2 regions of the Aeribacillus sp. FSL M8-0235 genome follow, and region 2 is predicted to be linked to the other one. Evidence: a T-box and tRNA genes for the amino acid it is inferred to sense, from the RefSeq annotation. Region 2 holds a T-box; the other holds one or more tRNA genes.
What was found. A T-box is a leader RNA that pairs with one kind of tRNA and senses whether it is charged. The one in region 2 lies ahead of pheS (phenylalanine--tRNA ligase subunit alpha), so its partner is inferred to be a tRNA-Phe.

Region 1: it has a tRNA-Phe gene. The T-box ahead of pheS (phenylalanine--tRNA ligase subunit alpha) is inferred to sense a tRNA for this amino acid. The anticodon was not compared.

What each region holds. Positions count from the first base shown of each region.
Region 1 is NZ_JBBOBW010000001.1:3,769,327-3,781,232, forward strand. It holds gene NSQ71_RS18260 (nuclease-related domain-containing protein) at 438-1,298, shown strand; gene rlmH (23S rRNA (pseudouridine(1915)-N(3))-methyltransferase RlmH) at 1,709-2,188, opposite strand; gene NSQ71_RS18270 (S1C family serine protease) at 2,476-3,699, opposite strand; gene NSQ71_RS18275 (MBL fold metallo-hydrolase) at 3,820-4,614, opposite strand; gene NSQ71_RS18280 (two-component system regulatory protein YycI) at 4,624-5,439, opposite strand; gene NSQ71_RS18285 (YycH family regulatory protein) at 5,426-6,769, opposite strand; gene walK (cell wall metabolism sensor histidine kinase WalK) at 6,766-8,598, opposite strand; gene yycF (response regulator YycF) at 8,601-9,314, opposite strand; tRNA gene NSQ71_RS18300 (tRNA-Phe) at 9,624-9,696, opposite strand; tRNA gene NSQ71_RS18305 (tRNA-Lys) at 9,801-9,876, opposite strand; gene NSQ71_RS18310 (adenylosuccinate synthase) at 10,543-11,835, opposite strand.
Region 2 is NZ_JBBOBW010000001.1:2,808,796-2,820,701, reverse strand. It holds gene NSQ71_RS13840 (IS1182 family transposase) at 1-1,696, shown strand, start outside; gene coaW (type II pantothenate kinase) at 1,719-2,522, shown strand; gene NSQ71_RS13830 (H-type small acid-soluble spore protein) at 2,543-2,722, opposite strand; ribosomal protein L20 leader region at 2,902-3,032, shown strand; gene infC (translation initiation factor IF-3) at 3,101-3,622, shown strand; gene rpmI (50S ribosomal protein L35) at 3,638-3,838, shown strand; gene rplT (50S ribosomal protein L20) at 3,873-4,232, shown strand; gene NSQ71_RS13810 (hypothetical protein) at 4,381-4,572, shown strand; gene NSQ71_RS13805 (hypothetical protein) at 4,850-5,260, opposite strand; gene NSQ71_RS13800 (dUTP diphosphatase) at 5,383-5,871, shown strand; gene NSQ71_RS13795 (M42 family metallopeptidase) at 5,921-7,006, shown strand; gene sspI (small acid-soluble spore protein SspI) at 7,021-7,245, opposite strand; gene NSQ71_RS13785 (TrmH family RNA methyltransferase) at 7,313-8,095, shown strand; T-box leader at 8,145-8,375, shown strand; gene pheS (phenylalanine--tRNA ligase subunit alpha) at 8,421-9,455, shown strand; gene pheT (phenylalanine--tRNA ligase subunit beta) at 9,470-11,881, shown strand.

The DNA.
Region 1 (11,906 bases), 960 kb from region 2:
TGATTAACCAAAAAAAGTAAATGTCCTTTACTCAAAAACTTAAATATTTTTCGTTTTTGAGTAAAAGACATAATAAATATTTATACACTTTATTGTTAAGTTGAACCATTTAGAAATAACTTTTATGCTTATAGTTAGAGTAGAATTTAAAAGGGGAATTTAAAAATTGAAGAAAAAAAATATATCAATAATAGGGGTTCCAATGGATTTAGGTTAAATGCGCAGAGGTGTTGATATGGGGCCAAGCGCAATTCGATATGCTGGTATAGTTGAGCGATTAGAGCGATTAAACTATTCAAATGAATCATATACAATCAAATCTTATTTTTCGTTGCAATACTCTGCACTTGTTTTTTTTCCATACATAGTCTTCTCGCATTATTGATAATCAACTCAACAACATATAACCAATTCCATTAAATGAAAGGACGTAGACTATGCTTTATAAAGCTCGAACTAAGTCTAAAGAATTGTTGATTATGGAGCTTTTGAACACTCGAATGGATTATGAAGGGGAAGTTTTATTTGATGCCTTAACAGAGAAACTTCAATGTGAATGCATTATTTTAAATGACTTACTACTAAATATAAATAATACCAACTTCCAAATTGATTCTTTAATTATAACTTCAGAGAAAAATTATTTATTTGAGGTCAAAAATTATGAAGGGGATTATTATCACGAATCAGATATGTTGTTTAAAATAACCAAATCCGAAATTATTAATCCTCTTCATCAATTGAATAGAAGTAATTATTTATTACGCCAGCTACTCCTTAATCTTGGTTTTAATCCTCAAATTGATGCTTCGGTTGTTTTTATCAATCCTAATTTTACCCTATATCAAGCACCTCTCGATAAACCATTTATTTTTCCTACTCAGCTAGACCAATATTTGGACAAACTAAATACCAAACCTTCAAAGTTAAATAGAAAACACAAGAAGCTAGCGGATAAGCTTATTTCCTTGCATATAACTGAATCGCCTTATCAACAGTTACCATCATATGATTATGAACAGGTACGAAAAGGAATCACCTGTGTTCAATGCAAGTCTTTTTCTATCTACATCGAAGGAAGAAAATGTGTATGTAAGGAATGTAGACACGAAGAATTAGTTACAGCTTCCGTAATGCGGAGTGTGAAGGAATTTAAGCTTCTTTTTCCAGATCATCGGATTACTACGAATGCAATTCATGAATGGTGTCAAATGGTACCATCTAAAAAAAGAATCAGAAGAATTCTAAACAATAATTTTAATCAAGTAGGAGTTCGTCAATGGACTTATTATGAGTAATAAGTAGAAGATCTATCCTTTAGTTAGACTGTATTATTCTTATTTTGGGGTTGTCCAGAAAGTCAAAATCCATTGAAAACGAAACATCATAAGCATTGATATATCAACGTTTCTAAAACATTAAAGGGGCGTCTATAAGCCGGAAAATCGACTTATTAGACAGCCCCTTTTCCTATGTTTCCTATCTTGTTTATGTCCTTCAGGAGTCTTATGAAGGACTTTTCTTATGCTCTCTTTCTTAATTATGTTCTTCAATAGTTTTATGACGGACATTTAGCATATACAATTGCTTCTTTTTGGACTTCATCGCCTCTATGAATGACATTTACAAATTTTATTAGATTATTTTTGTCCTTCACAGTGGCATTTCTCCAAAATCCATCTACTAAGCTATCTCCAAAAACCGCTATTCACTTATGGTACGGTTCCCCCCTCATAATCCGAAATGCCCGATAGATTTGTTCGAGCAAAATTAGACGCATGAGCTGGTGGGGGAAGGTCATTTTGGAAAAGGAGAGGGCTTCGTCTGCCCGTTTCATTACCTCTTTGCTCAGTCCGAGCGATCCGCCAATGATAAAGGCGATTTTGCTTTTTCCGTATGTGGCCAGTTTATCTATACTATGTGCGAACTCTTCCGAGGATTTCATCTTGCCTTCAATGGCAAGGGCGATGACGTATGCATCGGACGGGATTTTGGCTAAAATTCGTTCGCCTTCTTTGTTTTTGATTAGTTCCATTTCCTGCGGGCTTATTTGTTCAGGAGCCTTTTCATCAGGAAGTTCAATGATGTCAACTTTTGCGTACGATGAAAGACGCTTTAAATATTCGTCGATTCCCTGCTTTAAATATTTTTCCTTCAGCTTCCCAATCGCTATAATTTGAATGTTCAACTTTCATATTTCCCCTTTTTTATTTTATCAACATGTTGATAACTATTTCCCACACAAAATAACAAATATTCCACAGATTTTATCCACAATTGTGGATGAATACCTCTATATTTCGTGTCCGAAAATCAGTTCCCAACTATATATACTGCGGTTTTTTTGCACAATTCACAGGTTGTGGATAAGCTGTGATTAAATTCAATTTTTTGAATATGATCCTCGCAGCAATACATTTATAATCCTCCTACCCCATAATGAAAACAGGAAAGCTGATTCCGCCTTCCTGTTCTTTAAAAAGATTTTTGTTCAACGAGCTTCAGCTTCACTGTTTTCAACTCGCCATTTCGATAGAATTTTACTTCCACTGTGCTTCCAACCTTTTGGCTGTATAGCTGCTTTCGAAGCTGGAGAACATTTTCAACCTTTTTCCCAGCAAGCTCTATAATTACGTCCTTCTCTCTCAAACCTGCGCGTTGAGCTGGCGACATCGGCTCAACACTCATCACAATCACGCCGTTTTTAACGTCCTTTGGCAAATTTAATGCCTCTTCCCAATAATAGCTTGGGATGTCTTCAAGAGACTGAAGACCGATTCCCATATATGGACGCTTCACTTCGCCGAATTTTTCAAGATCATTAATAATCGGAATTGCAATGTTAATTGGGATAGACAGTCCGATTCCTTCCACCGCGGATTCAGCAATTTTCATGGAATTAATTCCAATTACTTTCCCGTCTAAATTCACAAGTGCTCCGCCGCTGTTTCCGGGATTAATTGCGGCATCCGTCTGCAGCACTTCCGCCTGCCAATCCACTGTTCCGTTTTCATCAATATCAACAGGAATGGTCCGTTCTGTTCCGGAAATAATCCCTTGTGTAACAGACCCAGCAAATTGCAAGCCGAGCGGGTTTCCGATTGCCAGCACCGGCTCACCCGGTTTGACTGTGTCCGAATTGCCGAATTCAGCAACCTTCTTAACATGCTTTGCATCCACAACCAATACTGCTAAATCCATCAGCTGATCACTGCCGACAAGTTCAGCGGGAATGCGTGTTTCGTCGTTTAATACAACTTCCAATTGATGCGCTCCGGCTACAACATGGTGATTTGTTACAATATAGGCTTTATCGCCTTCCTTTTTGTAGATGACCCCTGATCCTGTTCCTGCTTCTCCCTCTTGTGTTTGATCCCAGAAGCTTACTTGCTGAATATTGACGACTCCGACAACCGCATCACTCACTTTATTGACTGCTTCTGTAACTGCTGAATTCACATTTACATTTACTGTTTTGACTGGCCCTTGGACATTTCCTGTTTCCCCTTCCTCAGTTTGCTCTGGACTGATGTTCAGATCATATGGAAGAATATTAAATTGTGCTAATGCTGGAAGGGAGAAAATAACTAATAACGCGCCTAACACGGCTCCGATTAACCCAGCCAATAATGATCCGCCCCAGTTTCCCCTTTGTTTTCTGTTATTATACCGTTCAAAATCATCATCATAATATCCCATCGCCTCATCATTCCTTTCCGATGACGAATGATTTTATCTACATTATTATAGTATAACGCGAGCTGGCAGGAAAAATATATGACAACATTAACATACCCAACGATGGGGAAATTCAAACATTTAAACAGCTACGAGAGGCGTCGGTTTCTTTGGATCTGTATCATATAATTCAAATTGTTCTCCGACAACGAATCCTTTTTTCTCTAATACTTGCTGGACAGACATTCGTGCGAGCTCTTTCATATTATTTTCTTTACTTAAATGCGCCAAATAAATTCGTTTCGTCTTGTCGCCAATGACATCAGCCATAGCAAGTGCAGCATCTTCATTTGAAACATGTCCAACATCAGATAAAATTCTTCGTTTTACATTCCAAGGATACCGGCACATTCGCAGCATTTCTACGTCATGGTTGCTTTCAAAAATAAAAACATCTGCACCGCGTATGATCCCTTTCATTCTGTCGCTTACATATCCAGTATCAGTAATTAACGCTAGTTTTTTTCCACGGTGGTGAAACACAAAAAACATTGGTTCTGCTGCATCATGGGAAACGCCAAATGATTCAACCTCTAAACTTCCAAACGATTTCGTTTCGCCGATTTCAAAAGTAAACTTTTGTTCTAAATGAATTTCGCCGATTTCTCTCTCCATTGCTTTCCACGTTTTTTCATTCGCGAAAATCGGAATTTCGTATTTTCTCGCTAAAATTCCAAGTCCCTTGATGTGATCGCTATGCTCATGGGTGACTAATATACCGCTTAAATTTTTTATGTCCCGTTGAATTTCTTGAAACAAATTTTCCATTTGTTTACCACTTAATCCTGCATCGATTAACAGGGAATGTTCATCTGTTTCTACATAAATGGCATTCCCTGTGCTGCCGCTCGCAAGAACACTGAAATTAAGGCTCATTTCCTTCACTCACTCCAAATTATTATTCTCTTTCTCCGGTTTAATGACCTGACCTTCCAATGCATTCACATAATAATCTTCTGTTTTATTGACAACTACATGCCATGTCGGAGCCAAAATTTGCTGTTCCGACAGCGGGTATTGTGTGTAATATCCGTATTCTACATCGGTTACTTTACTGTTAGATTTCAAATCATTTTTTTCATAAAGAGCTTCCAATGCTTTAATCGCAGGCAATATTTCCTGCTTCTCCAATTCTTTTATATCTTCTAGCAATGTTTGCTGATAAGACACAATTTCATTTTTATCATTTAAATAAAAGACAATCATACCGATTCCATCACTTACATCTTGAAAAATAATTTTTCCTTTGTATTCCTGCAGACAAATAATTTCCCTTGTTTCTTTGCTGTAGCGCCAAAACTTGTATTGACTGCCCGCAATGATTTGTGTTGTTAAAATTTGCTTGATCTTATTTTCGATACTTTCTCCTACAATTGGAATCGGTTTGTCAAAACTCATCCGAAGCTTTGTTACCGAACGAGTCAACTCCTCATCAGGCAGCATCGGCTTTTGATTTTTCAGTTGTTCGATTTCTTCTTCCTTAAATATTTTGCTTTCTGCCGTTATATAAGAACCTTCTATTACTTCTTTTGGAAGCTTCCCAAATTGTATATTTTCCGCTGCAAACTGCTCTTCAATCGTCGTTTTCGTGATCATATCATATTTGGAGCTTTTGATTTTTTCAACATACTGAAAAGCTAAATAAATATCAAGGATCAGGAAGGCAATAATAAACACCGTTTTCGTTTTACTCCAATCCAATACCTTCCCCTCCTTTACCCGCTTTTTTCACATTCAGCCTTTGATATTTATCGTTTTCGAGTTCAATGCACCATATCGGCTCCAAATTTACGATATTTTGCCGTGACGACTGTTGTATGTCATAAGCGGGAAAAATACGTTTTATTTTGTCGGCTTCAATGCTTGGATTATCCTTAATAGCTTCAATTATATCTGCTGCTTTAGGTAAAGTCGTTTTATCTTCCCGGATAAAACCATCCAAATAAAATAACGGACGCTGATATAAGGCAATATCATTCTTTCCCCAGCTTTGCATGATCGTCGTGATCGAATAATGCGAATCGCTGAACGAAAATACTGGCAAATTTCGAACCGTTAGACGAAAATAAATTTTCTGTTCTTGATCCGTTTTTTCGAAGCGATAATCATTTAATCCTGACAGCCAACCGCCATGTTTGTTCAAAAAATCAATGCTCTGCAAGATCAATTTTCCTTTTTCCGTCGTTAAAGACTGGTCAATTGTCGGATTAACGTAAACAACCCTTTCTTTATCTTCGTTGATGACAAGCTGACGGGAGCTGTCTGTATACACAAATTCGGAAGCATTGACATCCCGTTTTACATAACTTGGATCATTAAACAATGCATTTTTAAACTGCTCACCGCTCATTGATTTTGTAAAATATTGAAGGCGATGAATCGGAAACGGCTTTTCAGGCAAAAATAATCCGTTCCAAAACACGTAGCTTTCAAAGTTTTCTTTTTCTTTATACACTTCCGTCCACAAATTGCTTAAAACGGTTTTCACCTGTGCTTCTACTACATATTTATGCTCGTAGTCGACTAAATAAAGCTTTCGGTTCGCTTTCTCGTTTGTCAGAGGAATGTAAATCCGATCAAATTCTATATTGAAATCTTCTTCATCCGTCCAGTCGGTTATTGATAAGAGGGCTGACATCGGAATCGAGTCGTTAAAAATAACTTCAAAGTTAGGGGTTGAATTATGTATTTCCCTGTTTATCCATTGATTAAAACCATATTGCTTTTCAATCTCTCCAGAAATATTTTTGAATTCTTCTAGCTCCCACTGACGGATATCCTTCCAAAGTCTTTCGATGACGATTTCGTCATAAGTTGCGTAATGTTTTATTTTTTCATGAATCATAATATGATCCGGCTGCACGACTTCATAAGGCTTTTTTGTTACATTACTTAACGGGTTGTTTTCAATATAGTTGGAGTTCGAAATTTCCCCGTAGTTTGGCTGATATGTCCAAATATTCCAGGTGAAGAATAAACTTGTCAGCACTAAAAATGTTAAAATAATGGATTTTATCGTTTCCCGGTTCATAGCCAATCATCCTCTTGGTTCTGTTCATATGGCAATGTGAAAAATACAGTCGTGCCTTTTCCTTCTTCACTTTCCACCCAAATTTCTCCTCCGTGTGCTTCCACCATCTCTTTTGCAATTGCAAGACCAAGACCGGTTCCGCCCATTTTGCGTGATCTAGCCTTATCAACACGATAAAAACGTTCAAAAATTTTTTTCACACTTTCTTTCGGAATTCCAATGCCTTCATCTTTTACACTGACTTCAATATGGTCAACTTGTTCTTTTACTTGAAAAGAGATTTTTCCGCCTTCAGGAGAATATTTCAATGCATTGGAAATAATATTATCGAGCACTTGCGTAATTTTATCGGGTTCAATTTCTACATAAAGGCTTTTTTTCGGAATGTTTCGTACAAATGTGACATGCTGCTGCTTAGACATTTCAAAACGATCAATAATTTTGTGGAAAAAGTCTGTGAAATTCACCATGTCTTTATTTAATTGATAATCTTTACTATCTAGTTTTGATAGCTGGAGCAAGTCATTAACAAGCCTAATCATCCGCTCCGTTTCATTTTGCGTCACTTGTAAAAATTTTGGCGCGATCGTTTCGTCTTTCCAAGCTCCTTCCGCCAATGCTTCCAAGTAACTGCGCATTGTAGTAAGCGGCGTCCGCAGCTCATGAGAAACGTTTGCGACAAATTCACGCCGCTCTTGGTTGATTCGTTCCTGCTCTGTTACATCGTAAACTACTGCAATCAATCCGTTAATATGATCTTCATCAATTTGTATTGTAGAAAAGCTGATTCGTAATATATACGGTTTTTCCTCTGTGCTGAAATCTAACAGCATCGGTTCTTGCTGGTTCACTAAATCTTCAAAAGTACATTCATCCGTTAAATCTAAAAGCTCCACAATTGATTTTCCTAAGGCTGTTTCACGTGAAACATTCAACATTTCATGGGCCGGATTGTTCATGACAATTACTTTTCCATGCCGATCTGTGGCTATGACACCTTCTGTCATATGAGTAATAATAGACGCCAGCTTTCTGCGCTCTTCTTCAGTTGTTTCCTGTGCTTCCTCCAATTTTTCCGTGAGATGATTGAATGTTAATGCAAGCTGTCCAATTTCATCTTCTCCATACACTTTTACTTTTCTGGAAAAATTCCCTTTTGCCAGCTCCAACGCTTGCCTTCTCATATCTGACAACGGACGGGTTATAGTGCGGGCAAGAAAAATTCCTAGCGCCGCGGTAATAAGAAGGGACATCCCTGTGCCTGTTGCAAAAATTTTGTTAATCGTCCGCAATTGTGAAAAAACTTCCTCCATTGAGGCAACGACATAAACAACGCCAATTGTTTCTCGTTTATAATCTGTGACGATCGGAGTCGCTGATACGTACATTCGATGCTTCGTTTGCGGATCAAGCAAAATATTGCTTTCAGGCGAACCGACGATTAAAGTCCGTTTAATCATATTTTCAGTTGTTCTTTTCCCGATCACATCTTTGTTGTAATCAGATGTCCCGATGACACGCGCATCTTGGTCCACTACGCGAACTTCATGAATTTCCTCCCGTTTAAAATCTTGCAAAATAGCAGATATCTCATCTTCCATATTCAATGATTCGTCCACTTCTTCATTCGTCATCGCTTGCTCAATCTGGTAAGCCAGCAAATCAATCCGCTGCGAAAGGGAAGATTTAAAATTTTCTATAAGAGAAGATTCCAATTCCTTAACGAAGTAAATACCGATGATTTGCATAGCCAAAATAATCAGAAGCACATAGATCAGCACAATTTTAAAATGTATCGAACGTAAAAAACTCACTCGACTGCTATACATGTTCACTGCTCCTGTTCAGGATTGCGCAAATAATAACCTACCCCTCTTCTTGTCACAATCCATATTGGATGGCTTGGGTTGTCTTCAATTTTTTCCCTAAGTCTTCTAACCGTGACATCTACAGTTCTGACGTCTCCGAAATAGTCATATCCCCAAACGGTTTGCAGCAAATGCTCTCGGGTCATGACCTGTCCAATGTGCTTCGCTAAATAGTGAAGCAATTCAAACTCACGATGAGTAAGCTCGATCGTTTCTCCCCGTTTTGAAACGACATATGCATCAGGATGAATAACGAGAGAGCCGATTTGAATTTCCGACTGTTCAGAAGCCGCTTCCCTTGCAGCATTTGTTTGCTGTCTTCGTAAATTTGCCTTTACCCTTGCCAAGAGCTCTCTTGTGCTGAATGGTTTTGTCACATAATCATCAGCACCAAGCTCCAGACCAAGCACTTTATCGATTTCTGAATCTTTCGCAGTCAACATAATAATCGGCATTTCATATTTTTTTCGAACTTCCCGGCACACTTCCATTCCATCCTTGCTGGGAAGCATAATATCTAACAATATCAAGTCAGGTTTAATTTCTTCCACCATTTCAATCGCGCTTGTTCCATCATAAGCACAGTATACATCAAAACCTTCTTTTTTAAGATTAAACTCTAATATATCTGCAATTGGTTTTTCGTCATCAACAACTAATATTTTTTTATTTTCCATCATTTTCTCCCCTTTTGATCTATTAACTTTACTTTACCACGATTACATTCATCTCATCATCAACTTTCAATACAAATGGAAAAAACAAGCAGAAAACCCCTAGCTATTGCTAGAGGTCTTAAATTCAATAGGTTTTGGAACTTAGAGTAAACCCCTGTAAATTCCTATCAAACCTATTATATCAATTTTTATCTTATTGTAACAGCTTGAGATGAGAAATCAAATTTCTATTTACAACCACAAATGTTACCAATTTTGGTTTAACTTACTTATAGCCAAAAATAGCACGGATAAACCGTGCGTATGAAGTGGCTCGGGACGGAATCGAACCGCCGACACAAGGATTTTCAGTCCTTTGCTCTACCGACTGAGCTACCGAGCCGTATAAAGTTTTCAAGAATGCGAACTCTTTTTCCCTCTCTCAAGCCTTTCATATATGTGGATTCTCGAATGTGAGGCAGCTTGTATAATATTTCTCGATTGTAATGGTGAGCCATGGAGGATTCGAACCTCCGACCCTCTGATTAAAAGTCAGATGCTCTACCAACTGAGCTAATGGCTCATAAAAAATTTTTTCCTTCTAATCCATTTTAAAATTTGTCAGATGTCCCTTCCTCTTCTAGCTTTTTCGAGGATGTTGGATGCGTCGGGACAACTCGTCGCTTATTCGATGAAGCCTTGCTCGTTGCTCTACCTACTGAGCTAATGGCTCATAAAAATTTTTTTCTTCTAATCCATTTTAAAATTTGTCAGATGTCCCTTCCTCTTCCTGATTTTTCGAGGATGATGGATGCGTCGGGACAACTCGTCGCTTATTCGATGAAGCTTTGCTCGTTGCTCTACCGACTGAGCTAATGGCTCATAAAATTTTTTTTCTTCTAATCCATTTTTCATTTGTCAGATGTCCCTTCCTCTTCCGGCTTTTTCGAGGATGTTAGATGCGTCGGGACAACTCGTCGCCTATTCGATGAAGCCTTGCTCGTTGCTCTACCGACTGAGCTAATGGCTCATAAAATTTTTTTTCTTCTAATCCATTTTAAAATTTGTCAGATGTCCCTTCCTCTTCTAGCTTTTTCGAGGATGTTGGATGCATTGTGCGAACAGTTCTGAGCCAATACGCTCATTTTTCTCAAGACGTGTATAATAATATCATTTCTAGAGGGACAAAACAACGATTTTTTTTAATTTCACAAAAAAAAAGAGGGAACAGCCGATCCCTCCAAGTTTATTATATTGGACTGTATACACTGCGGACAACATTTGTTTGTGAACGATCTGGACCAACTGAAAAGATGGAAAGTGGGATACCTGTTAACTGGGAAATCCGTTCAACATAATGGCGTGCATTGTCAGGAAGATCGTCCAAGCTTTTTGCCCCCGTAATGTCTTCCTTCCAACCCGGCAATTCCTCATAGACAGGTTCGCACTGTGCAAGTACTTTTAAACTTGCTGGAAATTCTTCTAAAATTTCACCTTTGTATTTGTAGGCGATGCATATTTTCAATGTTTCGATTCCTGTCAATACATCGATGGAATTTAAAGATAAATCAGTTATTCCGCTTACCCGGCGCGCATGGCGAACAACAACGCTGTCAAACCAGCCCACTCGACGCGGACGTCCTGTTGTTGTGCCATATTCCCGTCCAACTTCACGAATTTGATCGCCAATTTCATCGTGGAGCTCTGTCGGAAACGGACCGTCTCCTACACGAGTTGTATAAGCTTTTGATACGCCGACAACATGTTTAATTTTCGTAGGACCTACACCTGCTCCAATTGTCACACCGCCTGCTACTGGATTGGAAGATGTAACAAAAGGATATGTACCTTGATCGATATCAAGCATAACACCTTGAGCGCCTTCAAATAAAACACGGCGTCCTTCATCAAGCGCGTCGTTCAGCACAACAGATGTGTCGCATACATATTGTTTGATTTGTTGGCCGTACTCGTAGTATTCATTTAAAATCTCTTCCAGTTTAAATCCTTCAACTTCGTATACTTTTTCAAACAGGCGATTTTTTTCTTCTAAATTTCTTCTCAATTTTTCTTCAAAGACTTCACGATCCAATAAATCGGCGATGCGGATGCCAATACGGGCTGCTTTATCCATATAGGCTGGACCTATTCCTTTTTTCGTCGTCCCGATCTTGTTGGCTCCTTTTCGTTCTTCTTCCACTTCATCCAATTTTAAATGATAAGGCAAAATGACGTGAGCGCGGTTGGAAATTCGCAGATTATTTGTTTGAATTCCCCGTTTATGCAAACCGTTCAACTCTTCTACCAGCGCTTTAGGATCGACAACCATTCCGTTTCCGATGACACAAATTTTATCTTGATAAAAAATACCGGATGGGATTAAATGCAGTTTATATGTTTCACCGTTAAATTTGATTGTATGGCCAGCATTGTTTCCACCTTGGTAACGGGCGATCACTTCCGCATTTTGAGAAAGGAAATCGGTTATTTTCCCTTTTCCTTCATCCCCCCATTGTGTACCAACAACAACAACTGATGACATGTGTGCACCTCCGTGTTCACCAAAAATCCAATACAAAGAAACAAGTTTATTCTACCAATTGTAGCAAGTAG
Region 2 (11,906 bases):
CCCTACTTTCAAACCATATGACAACCGTCAAGTTCAAATGATTTATGATATTGAATCTCTTATACCCGAACATCACGTGGCACGTGTCGTGGACGAAATGGTGGAGGCGATACCAGATAAACAATTGTTTTCTCATTATAAAGGCGGCGGCAGAAGTTCCTATCATCCCAAAATGATGCTGAAAATCATTCTGTATGCTTATTCTCAAAAGGTTTATTCCTGCCGAGGAATCGAAAAACTCGTTAAAGAAAATATTCCTGCCATGTGGCTTTCAGCGATGCAACAACCAGATTTTCGCACCATTAATGAGTTCCGAGGGGAACGGATGAAAGCTTTCATGGATGAGCTCTTTGAAGTCATGATTCTCAAATTGATAAAAGAACATTACATCACGATGGAAAACTACTTTTTGGATGGCACTAAGATCGAAGCCAATGCCAATAAGTATTCTTTTGTGTGGAAAAAATCCACTTTGAAATTCGAAGAGAAATTAAAAGAAAAAATCCAAGAAACACTAAAGCACATTCATGAATTAACCCAATTAGAAGCCGGAACAGGGCAAAAGGAAAGCGATCAACATACAGAGATCACCGAACAAAACCTGGAGGAAACCGCAAAAGAAATAGAAGAAAAAGTTGAAACGCTAACGGAAGAAATCGAAAAGGAGACCGATACATCCATTCGGAAAGAGAAGCGAAAAAAACGCAGTCAATTAAAGAAATCGGTGAAACAAATTCGGGAAGATTTCCTGCCCCGAATGGCAAGATACAAAGAACAAAAGGAAATGTTCGGTGACCGTAACAGCTACTCGAAAACAGACAAAGACGCAACCTTCATGCGCATGAAAGAAGACCATATGAAAAACGGTCAGCTCAAGCCCGGATACAACGTGCAAATGGGGACAGAGAATCAGTTTATCTTGTTTTATACTATTCATCAACGACCGACCGATACACGTTGCTTTATCCCACATATGGAGAAGCTAGCCTCCAGTTCATTACCGATGCCCCAAACAGTTATTGCGGATGCAGGCTATGGTAGTGAAGAAAACTATGTATATGCAGTTGGTGATGAGAAAGAGCCCCGTTTTGAGTTTCTAATTCCTTATGGGAGCTATGTAAAAGAACAAACACGTACATACAAAAAAGACATTAAAAATGCCAAAAACTGGACCTATTGTGAAGAGGATGATTGTTTTATTTGCCCGAATGGAAGGAGAGTAACGTTTAAAAAATACCAAAACAAAAAGAATCCATCTGGCTATGAACAAAGCTTCAAAATATACGAATGTGAAGATTGTACCGATTGCCCATTGAAAGCGAAATGCACAAAAGCGAAAGGCAACCGACAAGTTCACTGGAATCCCATCTTCGAAGAAATGAAAGCAAAGGCCAAAACAGCCCTTGAATGTGAAGAGAAAGCCGCTATCTACGCTCGACGCAAAGTCGAGGCAGAAAGTGTGTTCGGTCACATCAAGGGCAATCGGTCGTTCCGCAGATTTTCTTTGCGGGGCCTCGACAAGGTACATGTTGAGTTTGGGATTGTGGCATTAGCCCACAACATACTGAAAGTAGCCGGTATCCGCCAGCTACTTTCAGATAAAAATCGAAAAAATATAAAAGCAAGTGGAGAGAAACGAATTGTTTTTCTCCACTTGCTTCATTTTAGGGACTTATCGGACAGCCCCTTTTTTTGAAACATAAGCGAGGGGTGTACGGATGGAAATAGTAGGAATTGATGCAGGGGGAAGTTTATTAAAAATTGCTTATGTTGAACATGGGCGATATCGGTATAAATGGTTTCCAATTGATGAAATGGATCAAGCTCTTTCTTGGATGAAGAGATTGAAGCCGGCTGCCCGCTATAGAATAACAGGAGGCAGAGCTGCAAAAGTAAAAGAAAAATTGACCGGCGCTGATGTGACCTTTATTCCAGAATTTGATTCAGTTTGTATAGGAACAAGAGAGCTTTTAGTAGAAGAAGGAAAGGAGCCAAAGAGCGATTTTTTAATCGTCAGCATCGGAACTGGAACATCTTTTTTCCTTATGAAGGGCGAGCGGTATGAGCGTTTGCTTGGAAGCGGTATCGGCGGCGGTGTTATTTCCGGTTTAAGCCGGCTCATTTTGCAGGAGAGCAATTTTTATCAAATCGTTGATTTGGCGAAAAAAGGTGATCGAAGCCATGTTGATTTGTTGGTAAAAGATTTGTATGGAGAAGAGGCTCCTCCAATTTTAGGAGATGTAACCGCTGCTAATTTTGGCAATCCGGATTTATCGAGAGCCCGGAAAAAAGATGCTTTTGCAACGTTATTTCAATTGATTGGTGAAACGATCGTTCTTTTGGCAAAGCAATGTGCCGAGCTTCATCAAGTGGACACGTGTGTCTATGTTGGAGCTGCAATTTCGCAAAACCCTCCTTTACAACAAATCATCCAAAGCTTTGATTCCATGACAGGTCTGCAAAGCATATTTTTATCAAACGGTTCTTTTACCGGAGCATTGGGAGCTATTTTATATCAATAATGTTTAAAACAATGGAGGAATTATTTTTCTTCAAGCTCAGAAATATCTACAACCGTACGTTCTTTAAACGGACCTCTTACATGAACGGTTGCTGTTTTTCCATCTTCATTTAGCTGATCAATCCAAACGGAAGCTCCGTTATAGAGAACTTCAATATCAGCGGGCGAGGATAAAATTTGTTTTACGCGGTTTGCATCCATTTCGATCACTCCAATAGTTATATGAAATATTGATTATCATGTCCACTCCATTCCGATTTATGTATGTTCATTCAAATAGACTCTTGCATTTTCTGTTTGAATAGTTTAAAATGGTATCGTTTTTGAAGAAATGTTGTTTTGACAAAGCTGCTTTGCCATGGTAGAATATTATAGTCAAGGAGAACAAGCAGAAGCACCCGCTTCTCACCTGATTGACGCACATTGTTGCTGTTGACAGGTTTATACATTGGACAAAAAGTTCGTGTATTCAACGTGTGGGTGCAGTGTGCGTCTACGCGTTTTTTATTTGCATAAACGAATGTATAAGCTCTGTCAAGGCGAACGTGCACTTTGTTTATAAAATCTTGGAGGTGGCTCATTATTAGCAAAGATATGTTAGTAAACGAGGGCATCCGCGCTCGTGAAGTTCGACTGGTCGATCAAAACGGTAATCAGTTAGGCATTAAATCACGGCAAGAAGCGCTTGATATTGCCGCAAATGCCAATTTGGATCTCGTTCTTGTTGCTCCGAATGCAAAACCGCCGGTTGCTCGCATCATGGATTACGGAAAATACCGCTTCGAGCAGCAAAAGAAAGAAAAAGAGGCGCGTAAAAAGCAGAAAGTTATTAATGTGAAGGAAGTCCGCCTAAGCCCAACAATTGAAGAGCATGACTTTAATACAAAGCTTCGCAATGCTCGGAAATTTTTGGAGAAGGGTGACAAGGTGAAAGCATCGATCCGCTTTAAAGGAAGAGCGATTACCCATAAAGAAATCGGCCAACGAGTTCTAGAAAGATTTTCTGAAGCATGCGCTGACATCAGTTCTGTTGAAACGAAGCCGAAAATGGATGGGCGCAGCATGTTTCTAGTGCTAGCACCGAAAAACGAAAAGAAATAGAAGGAGGATCCTTTTATGCCTAAAATGAAAACTCATCGCGGCTCTGCGAAAAGATTTAAAAAAACTGGGAACGGAAATTTGAAACGGTCTCATGCATTTACTAGTCATTTATTCGCTAACAAAACTCAAAAGCAAAAACGCAAACTTCGCAAACCAGCATTAGTAAGCAAAGGTGACTTTAAACGTATTCATCAAATGCTTGACAATATAAAATAATTTTTAACTTCGATTTTTTAGGAGGGAATGCATTATGGCACGTGTTAAAGGCGGTACAGTGACACGCAGACGCCGCAAAAAAATTATTAAGCTTGCAAAAGGTTATTACGGTTCGAAGCATCGTTTATATAAAGTTGCTAACCAGCAAGTAATGAAATCTTTAATGTATGCATACCGTGACCGTCGCCAAAGAAAACGCGATTTCCGTAAGCTTTGGATTACGAGAATCAATGCTGCTGCGCGCATTCACGGTCTTTCCTACAACCGGTTCATGCACGGTTTAAAGCTTGCTGGCATTGAAGTAAACAGAAAAATGCTTGCTGACTTAGCAGTAAATGATGAAAAAGGATTTGCACAACTCGCCGAAACAGCTAAAGCTGAATTAAATAAGTAATCGAAAAAGCAAGCCACCTATAAACGTACATTGCCCTTTGGGCTGGACATAATTGAACAGCACATTATTGATCCCCTTTAAGTAGACGTGTAAAAAATCTGCGCAATGACTCGCGGATGCTGCACTTCTATTTGGAGGGGATTTTTATATGGCTGAAAAGGTAAACGATTATGGCTTTACGTTTCTCAACAGTGAAAAAAGTCAAAAGTTCAAGGGTTTTTTAGGCCGATGCAAAAAATTTAGGTTCTATACTAAATGTTGGGATCAAGAATATCATCAAAATGAAAAAAGCATTTACGAAGCACTCTGTTTTATAATGAAAGTGACCAAACCCAATTAAAAAGGAGACTTCGAAAAATTATAATCAATTACCGAGCTGTTTTACAAAATTTCATAGAGGAAGAGAAAAGGTAATGGGATAAAAATAGAAATGGAAGCTAACAGCAGCTCCCGCAATGGGAACTGCCTTCAGAATGCTTATTTTCTTTTTAAATCAGAAATATTGCATAGATTGATCAAAAAAGCGACACCATGATCGTCCAGTCATGGACCGCATAGTCTTTTAACACTGTCAATTTTGAACGAGAATGTCAAGCTGCTCATTCTTTTTTACTGTCTTAAGATAGTGTCGGGAATTCCGATTCGTTCCGATTCAAAAACTCTTTAATTGGACTTTTCCAGTCGATTTTGGCGTAAGGATATGCTTCTTTTATTTTCGATTCTATAAATTGAAAATCTTCTTTTGTAAACCCCCTTAACTTATTTGGAGTAGATGTCCAAATAAAAACGGAGATAACTTCAAAAGAAGTTTCAGTCGTGCCTAAATATTTTTCCCCTTCAAATAAAACTCCTTTATGCGTTAACAAAAAATTTTTGTGGACATTTTCTTTATCATCAAGAAAGAAAAATTTTTTTTGCTCATGAGCCAATTCTAACTTTCGCTTCGGGTTCAATAAATATTTAATGAATGAATAAATTAGGAAAATAATCGCAGCAATTATGAAAAGACGAAGAAGGATGACAATCATTTACTTTAAACCTCCCCGAAGGTCATATTCATACATATACATTACGAAAAAGGAATTGAAGGGGTTTCATTAATGATCACATTTGCTATAATTTTTTTAGATATATTTTAGGGGTTGAGAAAATGGATTTTGAACAGTTATATAAAATGCAAAAAGAATTGGATGAAAAAATTGAAAAGAAACACGGTTTGGAGGAAGAAAGGCTGATCGAGAGAAAAGTTTTAGCCTTGCTTGTCGAAATTGGCGAATTGGCTAATGAAACGCGCTGCTTTAAATTTTGGAGCGTTAAGCCGCCTTCCGACAGAGAGGTTATTTTGGAAGAGTATGTAGACGGCCTTCATTTTTTATTGTCGATCGGCCATGAATTGTATATTGAAAAACTGCCGGAAATGAAAGCAAGAAAAATCGATAAAAGCCTGACCGATCTTTTTTTAAACGTTTATCAAAAAACGGCAAAATTCAGTGAATATTTGTCTGTCCAAGCGTATATCGATTTATTTAACGACTATGTTACACTCGGCTCTGCGCTGGGCTTTTCAGAGGAAGATATTATTTCAGCATACATGGCGAAAAATGAAGTCAATCATGCTAGACAAAATCAAGGATATTAACAATTCCGTTTGGGAAAAATGAAGAATATAAATTAAAGGAGGTTTCAGTGTGGAGAAATGGGATGAAACATTGAAAATGTTAAAAGATTTAACAGACGCGAAAGGCATCGCCGGCAATGAACGGGAAGTCAGAGAAGTAATGAGAGGGTACATAAAAGATTATGCGGATGATATCCAAACGGATGGACTCGGCAGTTTAATTGCCAAAAAAGAAGGAGAATCAGGCGGACCCAAAATTATGATCGCGGGCCATCTTGATGAGGTCGGCTTTATGGTTACGCAAATTGATGATAAAGGGTTCATTCGCTTTCAGCCTGTTGGTGGCTGGTGGAATCAAGTTATGCTCGCACAAAGAGTGACGATTGTCACCCAAAAAGGAGATGTGACCGGCATCATCGGTTCCAAGCCGCCGCATATTTTGCCGGCAGAAGCACGAAAAAAGCCTGTAGAGATCAAAGACATGTTTATTGATATTGGCGCCAGCAGTCGAGAAGAAGCGATGGAATTTGGTGTTCGTCCCGGCGACCCAATTGTGCCTTATTTTGAGTTCACCGTTATGAAAAATGATAAAATCCTTTTGGCGAAAGCTTGGGATAACCGCATCGGTTGTGCAATAGCGATCGAAGTTTTGAAAAAGCTGAAAGGGGTAAACCATCCGAACGTCGTTTACGGTGTAGGAACCGTTCAGGAGGAAGTAGGATTAAGAGGAGCCCGCACATCAGCCCATTATATTGAGCCTGATATTGCTTTCGGCGTAGACGTCGGAATAGCCGGCGACACTCCAGGCATTTCCGAAAAAGAAGCGATGGGAAAAATGGGGAAAGGTCCGCAAATTATTTTATATGATGCTTCTATGGTCTCCCATAAAGGGCTTCGCGATTTTGTCGTAGGGGTCGCTGAAGAATGCGGCATTCCATATCAGTATGATGCTATGCCGGGTGGCGGTACAGACTCCGGATCGATTCATTTAACAGGAAATGGTGTTCCAACGCTTTCCATTACGATTGCAACGCGCTACATTCATACACACGCTGCGATGATTCATCGCGAAGACTTTGAACATACGGTTCAATTATTGACAGAAGTCATTAAACGCCTCGACAAAAAAACGGTTGAAAACATTACGTACAACTAAAAAGCAGGAGCTGGTTATTTCCCAGCTCCAGTCTCTTTTAATCCTTGTTCAAGTGTTTCAACCATTTCCTGCTGATCACGCTGACTTGAATGGTTCCAGATAATTTCAAATAACACGCCTAACCCTGGAAGCATTTTTTCTTCCTTGCTATTGATGGCATCAACGATCGTTTCTCTCAGCTCGTCTTTTGAATTTTGCGATATGTTGGCAATGACTGCATTGCGCAAATCAAAATTCATATCCTTCACCTCGTTTTTCTTCATTCTTCTTTATTTTTTCTTTTGTTTTCTATAATATGTATATGAAATGAACTATCAGTTGAAGGAGACACCATCATTGAAACGGATTGCGTCAACTAAAAATGAAAGAGTAAAAGAATGGAAAAAGCTGCAATCAAGAAAAAAACGGGAAGAGCGCGGGCTGTTTTTAATTGAAGGCTTGCATTTAATCGAGGAAGCTCTCAAATACAAATCAATTGTTCAAGAGTTAATTGTTTTAGACGGAGCGAAGCTGCCAAATCATTTTTTCGAAGGTACTATTCCGACAACGATTGTTTCCAAAGAGGTGTTTTCGCTTCTGTCTGAAACGGATTCCCCGCAAGGTGTCATGGCTGTTTGTAAGCAGCTTAGGTGGGAAATCGATTTGAACGCCAAAAAATGGCTGTTAATAGATGCGGTTCAAGACCCAGGAAATCTCGGTACGATCATTCGTACTGCAGATGCGGCTGGAATGGATGTTGTGATTTTAGGTGACGGGACGGTTGATTTGTACAATAGTAAAACGATCCGGGCGACACAAGGATCAATTTTTCATTTGCCTGTGGTCAATTCGTCATTAAAACAGATTATAAACAAATTGAAGGAAGAGAAAATTCCTGTATTTGGAACTTCAACAAAAAATGCTGTTTTCTATAAAGAGATCCCTCCATCTGAAACATTTGCCCTCCTTGTAGGAAATGAGGGAAATGGGGTCTCAAAAGAGCTGCTGGATATGACGGATCAAAATTTACACATTCCGATTTATGGAAAAGCGGAGTCATTAAATGTTGCCGTTGCTTCAGCTATTTTCATGTACCATCTTCGCAAATAGTGTTGCGCCTTTAATTCCTTTTTTTTATAATTAAAAGCAATTGAATAAAGGAATAACGATGACGGAGAAGAGTAGTTTGCAGGTCGCCATTTAGGGAGAAAATGCCGTAGACTGGAAGCATTTTTATGGTAGAGGCAAACGAATTCACCTCCAGAGTTGACGCCAGGACCATGCGGAAGCATGTAAAGGCGCTCCGGCTGTGCCGTTATGATAATGAAGTGAACAAAGATTCTTTCTTTGTTAATAAGGGTGGTACCGCGAAATTCAACTCGTCCCTTTTTTGGGATGGGTTTTTTTATTTATTTTAAAAAAAGGAGGAATTTACATGCAGGAAGAATTAACAAAGCTTCGCGATGAAGCGTTGCAAAAGGTACGGGAAGCAACGGATTTAAAACAATTGCAAAATATTCGCGTTCAATATCTTGGAAAAAAAGGACCGATTACCGAAGTTCTTCGCGGAATGGGAAAGCTTTCGAAAGAAGAACGGCCGAAAATAGGTGCGTTAGCAAATGAAATTCGGGAAGTGATTGCCGGGGAAATAACAAGTAAGCAAGAACAACTCGAAAAAGCAGAAATCGAGAAAAAATTACAGCAAGAAACGATTGACGTTACCCTTCCAGGCAGACCGGTTCGAACAGGAAACCATCATCCTCTCCAAGCGGTCATTGAAGAAATTGAAGATTTGTTTATCGGCATGGGATACACAGTAGAGGAAGGTCCAGAAGTTGAAACAGATTATTACAATTTTGAAGCGCTCAATTTGCCGAAGGGCCATCCGGCAAGGGATATGCAAGATTCCTTTTACATAACTGATGAAATTTTGCTGCGCACACACACATCTCCAGTTCAGGCGAGAACGTTAGAAAAATATAAAGGGAAAGGTCCTGTAAAAATCATTTGTCCAGGGAAAGTATACAGACGTGATACAGATGATGCAACGCACTCCCATCAATTTACGCAAATTGAAGGGCTCGTTGTGGATGAAAACATTCGCATGAGCGATTTAAAAGGAACGCTCGAAGTGTTTGCGAAAAAACTGTTCGGTGAAGACAGGCAAATTCGTCTGCGTCCGAGCTTTTTCCCGTTTACTGAACCGTCGGTGGAAGTCGATGTATCCTGCTTTAAATGCTCCATGAAAGGCTGTCATGTATGCAAAGGAACAGGCTGGATTGAAATTTTAGGAGCGGGGATGGTTCATCCAAACGTTTTGGAAATGGCGGGATTCGATTCGAAAAAATACCGTGGTTTTGCATTTGGAATGGGACCGGAACGGATTGCCATGTTGAAATATGGAATTGATGATATTCGTCATTTTTATACAAACGATGTGCGTTTTTTGAAACAGTTTAAACAAGCTTAAAAGGAGGTTTTCTCATGTTCGTTTCATACAAATGGCTCTCTGAATATGTCGATCTAGACATTTCCCCTGAGGAGCTGGCTGAAAAAATAACGAAGAGCGGCATTGAAGTTGAAAATGTTCAAGCTGTTAATGAAGGAATAAAAGATGTTGTAGTTGGACAGGTGCTTGAAAAAGAACAGCATCCAAATGCAGAAAAATTAAGCAAATGTTTAGTTGACATCGGAGAAGGAGAACCAGTGCAAATTATATGCGGCGCCAAAAACGTTGAAAAAGGGCAAAAAGTGCCGGTAGCCAAAGTTGGTGCGGTTTTGCCGGGCAATTTCAAAATTAAACGGGCAAAGCTGCGCGGTGAAGAATCTAACGGTATGATTTGTTCTTTGCAAGAGCTGGGCATTGAAGGAAAGCTTGTCCCAAAAGAGTTTTCTGACGGCATTTTTGTTTTCCCTAGTGATGCTGAAGTTGGAAAAAATGCGATTGAACAGCTGTTTATGGACGATTATGTACTTGAATTAGGTCTTACACCAAACCGTTCTGACTGTTTAAGCATGATCGGTGTTGCCTATGAAGTTGCAGCAATTTTAAAGAAAGAGGTTCGAAAGCCGGAAGTTCATTATGAGGCTGCCGAAGAAAAAGCAACTGATTATATTACTGTGAATGTTGAAGCAAAAGAAGATAATCCATTCTATGTAGCCAAAATTATTAAAAATGTCAAAATTGCCCCTTCCCCTTTATGGATGCAAATGCGCTTAATAAAAGCCGGAATCAGACCGCATAACAACGTCGTCGATATTACAAACTATTGTTTATTAGAATACGGCCAGCCGCTTCATGCGTTTGACTATGACCGGTTCGGATCAAAGGAAATACTCGTTCGCCGCGCACATGACGGAGAGACGATCGTGACCCTTGATGATCAAGAACGAAAGCTTACAAGCGATCACCTTGTGATCACAAATGGCAAAGTACCTGTTGCATTAGCTGGTGTAATGGGAGGGGCCGATTCTGAAGTAAGAGACGATACGACGACCGTTTTGCTTGAGGCCGCCTATTTTAAAGGCAGTGTTGTCCGAAAAGCGTCGAAGGATTTCGGACTTAGAAGTGAAGCGAGCTTGAGATTTGAAAAGGGGGTTGACCCGAACAGGGTAAAAGCTGCAGCAGAGCGGGCAGCACAATTGATCGCAAAATACGCCTCCGGAACTGTTTTAGAAGGTGAAGCAGAATTTCATGATTTTTCAATCGAGAAAAAAGTGATCACCATTTCCGCTGAGAAAATTAACAACGTTTTAGGGACAAACATTGCAGTAGATGAAATAAAAGAAATTTTTGACCGCTTGCAATTTGAAACCGTTGAAGAAAACGGTCTTTTTACAGTAACCGTTCCGACAAGAAGAGGCGATATTGCGATTGAAGAAGATTTAATTGAAGAAGTAGCCCGCCTTTACGGATATGACTATATTCCGTCAACATTGCCTGCAGGATCTTCAACATCCGGAGCATTAACAGACTATCAATTGAAAAGAAGAAAAGTGCGAAGATTTTTGGAAGGCGCCGGGCTTTATCAAGCGATCACATATTCGTTAACGAGCAAAGAAAAGGCGGGACAATTTACGCTGGAGACGTCAAGCTTTACTCAATTAGCATTGCCGATGAGTGAAGAGCGGAGTGTTTTGCGTTTAAGCCTGCTTCCTCATTTGCTTGAGTCCGTAAAATATAATAAAGCGCGGCAAATCGATGATATTCATCTTTATGAAATTGGTTCTGTTTTCATTTCGGACGATGCTTTAGAAAAGCCTTTGGAAAAAGAACGTTTATCAGGCGTCATGACGGGTCACTACGTTTATCACCCATGGCAAGGGGAAAAAACAAAAGTTGATTTTTATGTTGTGAAAGGAATTTTAGACGGTTTATTTGATCTGCTTGGACTGTTGGATGAAATTGAGTATAAACAGGCAAAACGTGAAGGGCTGCATCCCGGCAGAACGGCAGATATTTATTTAAACGGATCATTCATCGGATTTGTCGGCGAATTAAATCCGGAAGTTGAAAAAGAGTATGATTTAGATGAAACATATGTTTTTGAGCTGAAGCTAGCCGATCTCATTCAATATGAAGCTAAGCCAGTCATATATACGCCGATTCCAAGGTTCCCATCCATTACAAGGGATATCGCCTTAGTCGTTGATCAGCATGTGCATGCTGGCGAGCTTCAAGAAACGATCCGGGAAGCGGGCGGAAAACTGTTAAAAGAGATTTCCATTTTCGATGTGTATGAAGGAGAACGTTTGGGAGCAGGGAAAAAATCGATCGCATTTTCACTCCGCTACTACGATCCTGAACGAACATTGACGGATGAGGAAGCAGCAAAAGCTCATGAAAAAGTAATTAAGGCGGTAGAGGAAAAATTTTCAGCAGTTCTTCGCAGCTAACGCAGGACGATAAATCCCTAAAATA